Regions from separate parts of the Mesorhizobium sp. B3-2-1 genome, predicted to be linked through region 2. Evidence: predicted binding sites of a transcription regulator. Region 2 holds the regulator's gene; the other holds the start of a gene.
The links. The regulator PhoB, encoded in region 2, activates phosphate uptake and scavenging genes when phosphate is short. The targets are predictions, from matches to a motif close to TGTCATNNANCTGTCAT.
Positions count from the first base shown of each region.

Region 1: ppk2 (polyphosphate kinase 2) is a predicted target of PhoB. The motif match lies at 2,019-2,035, and genes of this name have one in related genera.

Region 1 is NZ_VFTI01000003.1:171,608-175,525, reverse strand. Features, by position in the region: gene hemB (porphobilinogen synthase) at 1-40, shown strand, start outside; gene FJW08_RS04455 (dihydrofolate reductase family protein) at 284-928, shown strand; gene ppk2 (polyphosphate kinase 2) at 992-1,912, opposite strand; gene FJW08_RS04445 (aldo/keto reductase) at 2,195-3,238, shown strand; gene FJW08_RS04440 (glycosyl transferase family 90) at 3,263-3,918, opposite strand, start outside.
Region 2 is NZ_VFTI01000004.1:216,010-219,927, forward strand. Features, by position in the region: gene FJW08_RS06145 (LysR family transcriptional regulator) at 1-384, opposite strand, end outside; gene FJW08_RS06150 (sterol desaturase family protein) at 497-1,468, shown strand; partial or broken gene FJW08_RS06155 (sugar kinase) at 1,548-1,727, shown strand; gene phoB (phosphate regulon transcriptional regulator PhoB) at 1,849-2,538, opposite strand; gene phoU (phosphate signaling complex protein PhoU) at 2,558-3,265, opposite strand; gene pstB (phosphate ABC transporter ATP-binding protein PstB) at 3,291-3,918, opposite strand, start outside.

The DNA of each region.
Region 1 (3,918 bases), on a different contig from region 2:
CTATTTCGCTCCCGAAGTGGCGAAAATGCTGAAAGGGTAGCCCCTACCCTTTCAGGCACCGGCAAGCGATTTTTGCCAGTTCTCTTCTCCGCTTCATGGAAATCTCCGATGATCGGGCGGCCGTGGCCGCCCAGGTCCAACTCCCGGTAGACGATCCGGATATCGTCTTGCGGCAATATCTGGCAGGAGCCTTCGTGTTCCTTGGAAATCCCGGTTGTATTCCGCAATCTGCTTGTTAAAATAAACTGCTTGCGAAATAAGATCAGCTATCGAGGAGCATCCAGTGTCCAAATTGCGCGTCAACGCATTCACCCTGTCCCTCGACGGCTACGGCGCCGGTCCCGAACAGAGCCTGGAAAATCCACTCGGTGTCGGCGGACCGGCCCTGCACAAATGGGCTTTCAGCACCCGCACCTTCCGCAAGATGTTTGGCGAGGAAGGTGGCGAGACGGGCGTCGACGAAGACTTTGCGGCGCGCAGCTTCGAGAACCTCGGCGCCTGGATCCTCGGCCGCAACATGTTCGGCCCAATCCGGGGCGAATGGCCTGACGACAAGTGGAAGGGCTGGTGGGGCGACAACCCGCCGTACCATGTGCCTGTTTTCGTACTGACCCACCACAAGCGGGCGCCCATAGCCATGGAAGGCGGCACGACCTTCCATTTCGTCACCGACGGCATCCATTCGGCGCTCGAGCAGGCGAAATCGGCGGCCGGCGGCAAGGACGTGCGGGTCGGCGGCGGCGTCTCCACCATCCGGCAATATCTGCAGGAGAAACTCATCGACGAGATGCACCTGGCGATCTCGCCGGTGCTGCTTGGCAGGGGCGAGAACCTTTTTGCCGGCCTCGACATGCCCAAGTTCGGCTATCAGTGCACGGAGCATGTGGCAACGGAACTTGCTGCGCACGTGGTCATCAAGAGGGCATAGGAAGCGAAAGACTTTAGAGCCCTTTCTCCCCGTCACTATACGGGGAGAAAGGGAATCTCTATTTCAATACTTCTCCGGCACGTAAAGTTCGCGCGGCAGAACCTGGCGTTCGTATTCGGGGTTGAAGACGCGTTCCGGCAGCGTGATCTCCTCGTGCGGCACGTCTTCGTACGGCAGCTGCTTCAGCAGATGATCGATGCAGTTCAGGCGCGCGCGCTTCTTGTCGTTGCCCTCGACGATGAACCAGGGCGCCTCGGGGATGTTGGTGCGGGCGAAGGTCTCCTCCTTGGCCTTGGTGTATTGTTCCCAGCGCACCCGCGACTGCAGGTCCATCGGCGACAGCTTCCACTGCTTCATCGGATCGTGGATGCGCATCAGGAAGCGCATCTGTTGTTCCTCGTCGGTGATCGAGAACCAGTATTTGACCACGGTGATACCCGAGCGCACCAGCATGCGCTCGAACTCCGGCACGTCATGGAAGAACTCCTCGACTTGCTCGGGGTTGGCAAAGCCCATCACCCGTTCGACGCCGGAGCGGTTGTACCAGGAGCGGTCGAGCAACACGATCTCGCCGCCTGCCGGCAAATGCGGGACATAGCGCTGGAAATACCATTGCGACTTCTCGCGTTCGGTCGGCGCCGGAAGCGCCACCACGCGGCAGATGCGCGGATTGAGCCGCTGGGTAATGCGCTTGATGACGCCACCCTTGCCGGCGGAGTCACGGCCTTCGAAAATCACCACTAGTTTCTTCCTGTGATAGGCGACCCAGGATTGCAGCTTGATCAATTCGGATTGGAGGCTGATCAGGTCGCGAAAATACTGCATCCGATCGATCGAAGGCGGATGCGAGTTCTTGTAGATCTTGGCGATCTCCATCGACAGCGCCGGCTCCGACAATTCGAGCTCATAATCTTCGTCGAGCGTGTCGGCGAGCTCGGCTTCGAGCCAGTCCTTGGCAGGGGAATTCTGTTTCAGCTCGGTCATATCAACTGCTCCGCTTGCAAGCCCTGTCGGTTACCACTGGGCGCCCCAATTGCTGGCCAGCGGCCTGGAATGGAAACACCTGAGCCGACTTCAATATAGGCCGGCAGTGACGGTTTTATTGCAGCCCGGGCGCGATTGCGGCCGTTGCAAATTCCGCGATGTATGATCCATCGACGTCATCGCACGGCGACAAGCCGAACGAATTGTCCTACAAATCCCCCGTCGCGTTCCAGGCCTGCTCCTTGGCGGCACGCCTCTTCAACAAAATCGTGAGGATCTGACATGGAATACCGCACCCTTGGCCGTTCGGGCCTGAAGGTTTCGACACTGACGCTTGGCACCATGACCTTCGGCGGCGCCGGGCCCTTCGCCGCGGTCGGCAACAGCGATCTCGCCGAAGCCAAGCGGATGATCGACATGTGCATCGACGCCGGCATCAACCTCATCGACACCGCGAATGTCTATTCGAACGGCCTGTCCGAAGAAATCATAGGCGAAGCGCTCGGCGGCAAACGCAAGAACGACGTGCTGATCGCGTCCAAGGCGCGGATGCGGATCGGCAAGGGCCCGAACGACGAGGGCCTGTCGCGCCATCATCTGATCCGCGAATGCGAGAAGAGCCTGAAGCGGTTGAAGACCGATGTCATCGACATCTATTTCGTCCACGAGTGGGACGGCCTCACCCCGCTCGAGGAAACCGTTGCGGCGCTCGACACTTTGGTCAGCCAGGGCAAGGTGCGCTACATCGGCTGCTCCAACTATTCCGGCTGGCAGGTGATGAAGGCACTTTCCGTCAGCGACAGCCGTCACCAGCAACGCTTCGTCACCCAGCAGATCCATTACACGCTGGAAGCGCGCGAGGCCGAGTACGAGCTGCTGCCGATCTCGGTCGACCAGGGGCTGGGCGTGCTGGTCTGGAGTCCGCTCGCCGGCGGCCTGCTGTCGGGCAAATACCGCCGCGACAGCCCGACCGCCCGCCAGCTCGCCGGCTGGTCCGAGCCGCCGATCCGCGACGAGGACCGGCTCTGGCGGATCGTCGATGTGCTGGTCGAGATCGGCAGGGATCGTGGAGTATCGGCGGCGCAAGTGGCCCTTGCCTGGCTGCTCGGCCGCCCTGCCGTCTCCTCGCTGGTGATCGGCGCCCGCAATGACGTCCAGCTCAAGGACAACCTCGCGGCCGCGGCCCTGGAGCTCGGCAGCGAGGAACGCCAGCGCCTCGACGCGGTCAGCCGGCCGCCCCTGCTCTACCCCTACTGGCACCAGCAACTGACGGCGAAGGATCGCTTCGGCCCCGCCGACATGGTTCTCGACCGCAGCGATATCTGATCGGTGTCAGGCCAAGAGCGAGAGCTAGCTGCCGATGAACCGCCAGAGCTCGGCATCGGGTTCGATCTGGCCGCTGAGCACGAAATATTTGTAGAGGGCGAGCAGGGAGATCGCCTGCTCGTCCTGTTCATTGGAGAATTTGCGGCAATAGGCATTGGCAGCGGCGATGATGCGCTCCGCCGCGGCCGGATGCTGCTCGAAATAATCTACCTTTTCACGGAGATCGGAGAAGTCCGGCTCGAGCGGCGCATAGTGGACACCGGCCTCGAGCTGGCTCTCGCCAAACCATGTTTCGTAGGTCGGCGGCGGCATCAGACAGAGCGAGTTGGAATTCATGATCCATTTGAGGTTGGTCGCCACGTCATTGCCCTCCAACGAGACGATGTAGCGATAGCGCAGGTGCTGGCTGATGCTGAGGAAGGGCTTGCTGTATTCAGCCGGCGCACTGCGCTTGTGCGAACCGGCGTCGCAGAACGGCAAGTCGCGCGCGACATCCAGGAACCGTGTCCTGATCGGATTGTTGAGGTCGCCGCGCCAGACCACGACCGGGCGTTTGTCGGCGAAGGCGACGGCGTCGGCGGGCATGTGGAAGTGGCGGAACTTGTTGAACTTCATAATGACAGCGCTGCCGTTGTCGGCGCGGATCGGCCGATCCTTGACGAGCGTCGGCACTTTTGGCA
Region 2 (3,918 bases):
GAAGGTGGAGAGTTGGATTTCGATCTCTGGATGGGCCTGCCGAAAATCGGCCAGCCGGGGCGCGAGGATCAACGCCGCCCAAGTGATCGAGGCGCGCACCCGCACCACCCGCCGCGATGGGCGCGCGAAGAGACCGTCCGTCGCCCGCTGCAACTCGGCGAAGGACTGGCGCACCGGCTGGGCATAGGCCTGGCCGATATCCGTCAGCGCAACGCCGCGCGGCAGCCGCTCGAACAGCCGCGCGCCGACATGCTTTTCCAGCAGGCGGATATGCTGGCTGACGGCCGCTGCGGTCAGGTTCAGCTCAGCGGCCGCGGCGGTGAAACTGCCATACCGCGCCGCCGCCTCGAAGGCGAGCAGCCAGGTCGGGTGCGGTGTTTTCATGAGATCTTACCATCAATTAAAATGACCCCAATACCTGAAAAGATATTCTTTGTGTTGTCAATTTCCGAGCAATACCCTGCGCATGAACCACGGCCGGAAAAGAGCGACATCGATGTCAGACCGGAAGGAATGGAACCACGTCCCCGACAGCCTGCCCATTGAGATTGCGCCGGTCTGGCGCTGGCCGCTGAACCTCGCAGCGATCTTTCGCTGGTATGTCGGAAGCTGGCTGCCTGTCTCAATCAATCTCGTCATCGTGGGGCTGGCCTTCGCGGCTTATGCCTTGGCCAGCCCCACGCTTGCCCAGGCGAAGGAGCCAGGGCTATGGATCGGGGTGATCTGGCTACGAGACTTCGGCCTGACGGTAGTTGTAGCGCAGGGGCTGCATCTTGTTTTTCACCGCCACCAGTTGCAGGGCACCGACAAGAAGTTTGATCCGCGCCCCTACCCGCGCAAGGGGCGCGCGTTCAGTTTCGACAGCCAACTGGCCGACAACGTGTTCTGGTCGCTGGCTTCGGGCGTAACGATCTGGTCGGCATACGAGGCGCTGGTCTGGTGGGCGATGGCCAATGGCTATGCGCCGACTCTAACATGGTCCGGCCACCCGGTCTGGTTCGTCGGCCTCTTCCTGTTGATCCCGATCTGGGAGAGTTTCTACTTCTACTGGATTCACCGGCTGCTCCATACGAAGCTCCTTTACCGCATCCACGCGCTGCATCACCGCAATATTGATGTGGGGCCGTGGTCGGGCCTTGCGATGCACCCGGTTGAACACATTTTCTATTTCGGAACCGCGCTGGTCCATTTCGTTGTTCCGTCCAGCCCGGTGCATCTTATCTGCCACCTGATGTTCTATGGCCTTTACGCCATTACCACCCATACCGGGTTCGAAGGGCTCTGGCTGGCCGGGCGCAAGCGCGTCGACCTGGGCACCTTCCACCACCAGCTTCATCATCGCTACTTTGAGGTGAACTACGGCACGCTGGAAGTGCCATGGGACAAGTGGTTCGACACCTTCCACGATGGCACTGAATCGGCAAAGGCACGGATGAAGGCGCGTCTTGCCGCGCGGCGCCGGCTATAGGTCACGCCGGCGGAAGGGGCACGTGATATAAGTCCTCAGGCAGGTTTACGCCGCAGACCGCCCTAGCCCCCGATCTCTTTACCGCAAGGCCGGCGAAGCGCTCGGATACGGGCTTGGCAGCCTGTTCGCGCTGATCGATCCCGCACCCGTCGCCATGGTCGGCGTCTGCGCGGCGGCCTTCGACCTGATCGAGCCGGCACTGCGCGAGGCGATCGCCCACACCGCCGGCGGCCAGCATTCGAAATCGATCTCCTTCGACATCGGGATTTGTTTTTCTTCCATGTGATCGGCGCGGCATGCATGATTGTTTTGCTCTGGAAGGTGCACAATCATACACGTGGGCGCTCCCCATTCCGATCTCACCGAGATGGGACAGACGTCTAGTCTTCCCTGATCGCGTAGCCCGCGCCGCGGATGGTGCGGATGACGTCGGGCATGCGGCCATTGTTGACCGCCTTGCGCAGCCGTCCGACATGCACGTCCACGGTGCGCTCGTCGATATAGATCGTCTCGCCCCAGACATTGTCGAGCAACTGGCTGCGCGAGAACACGCGGCCGGGATGGCGCATCATGAATTCCAGCAGGCGGAACTCGGTCGGTCCGAGCCGGATCTCACTCTTCTTGCGATAGACCCGGTGCGATTCGCGGTCGAGCACGATGTCGCCGACCTTGAGCACGCTGGACAGCACTTCCGGCTTGGCGCGGCGCAGCAGCGCCTTGACCCGGGCCATGAATTCCGGCGTCGAGAACGGCTTGACTAGATAATCGTCGGCGCCGGTCGAAAGGCCGCGCACGCGGTCGCTCTCCTCGCCGCGCGCCGTCAGCATGATGATCGGCAGCCTCTCGGTCTCGGGCCGCATTCGCAGGCGCCGACAGAGCTCGATGCCGGAAATCGCCGGCACCATCCAGTCGAGCACCAGGAGGTCGGGCACGTTCTCCTGGAGGCGGATCTCGGCTTCGTCGCCGCGTGTCACCACCTCGACCTGGTAACCTTCCGATTCCAGATTGTAGCGGAGGAGCACGCCGAGCGGCTCCTCGTCCTCCACCACCATGATGCGTGGCGCGATCATCGATTGATCATCCCTGCCGTCAAGCCGCCGGCACCGACATCGCCGTCTCGTCCTGCTTCGGACGGTTGGCGGGCAGTTGCGTGCCGGTCAGCACATAATACGCATTCTCGGCGATGTTGGTCACATGGTCGCCGATGCGTTCGAGGTTCTTGGCGCAGAACAAGAGATGCGTGCAAGCCGTGATGTTGCGCGGATCCTCCATCATGTAGGTCAGGAGTTCGCGGAACACCGAGGTGTATTTGACGTCGATGCGTTCGTCGTCGTTCCTGAGCTTGGCGAGTGCGGCGGCATCGCCGGCCGCATATTCCTCGACCACGCCCTGCACCTGGATCAGCACCAGCTGCGCCATGGAGTCGATCGAATGCGACAGGTCGCGCGGCGTGGCGGTGAGGCCGACGGAGCCGACGCGCTTGGCGATGTTCTTGGCAAGGTCGCCGATGCGCTCGAGATCGCCCGCCATGCGGATCGAGCCGACGACATGGCGCAGATCGTCGGCCATCGGCTGGCGCTTGGCGATCAGGGTGATGGCGCGGTCGTCGAGTTCGCGCTGGCGCGCGTCCATGATGGCGTCGTCGGAGACGACGCGCTGTGCCAGCGCGTTGTCCGAATTCAGCAACGCCTTGGTGGCGCCGCCGACCATCGTGCCGGCGAGATCGCCCATGTCGCTGATCAGCCTGCTGATCTGTCCGAGATCCTCGTCGAAGGCTGCGACTGTGTGTTCGGCCATGATCCTGGTCCTCGTATGCGTGATATCAGCCGAAGCGGCCGGTGATGTAGTCCTGCGTGCGCTTCTCGCGAGGCGACGTGAAGATCTTCTCGGTCTTGTCGAATTCGACCAGTTCGCCCAGATACATGAAAGCCGTCTGCTTCGAGACGCGCGCGGCCTGCTGCATGTTGTGGGTGACGATGACAATCGTGTAGTCGGCCTGCAACTCGTCGATCAGTTCCTCGATCTTGGCGGTCGACAATGGGTCGAGCGCCGAGGCCGGCTCGTCGAGCAGGATGACTTCCGGCTTGACCGCCACGGTGCGGGCGATGCAAAGCCGCTGCTGCTGGCCGCCCGACAGGCTGAGGCCGCTGGCGTTCAGCTTGTCCTTGACCTCGGTCCACAGTGCCGCGCGCTTCAGCGCCTGTTCGACACGGCCGTCCATCTCGGCCTTGCTGATCTTCTCGTAGAGCCTGACACCGAAGGCGATGTTCTCATAGATCGACATCGGGAACGGCGTCGGCTTCTGGAACACCATGCCGATCTTGGTGCGCAGCAGGTTGAGATCCTGCGAGCGGTCGAGAACGTTTTGGCCGTCGAGCAGCACCTGACCCTCGGCGGTCTGCTTGGGGTATAGTTCGTAGATGCGGTTGAAGACGCGCAGCAGCGTCGAC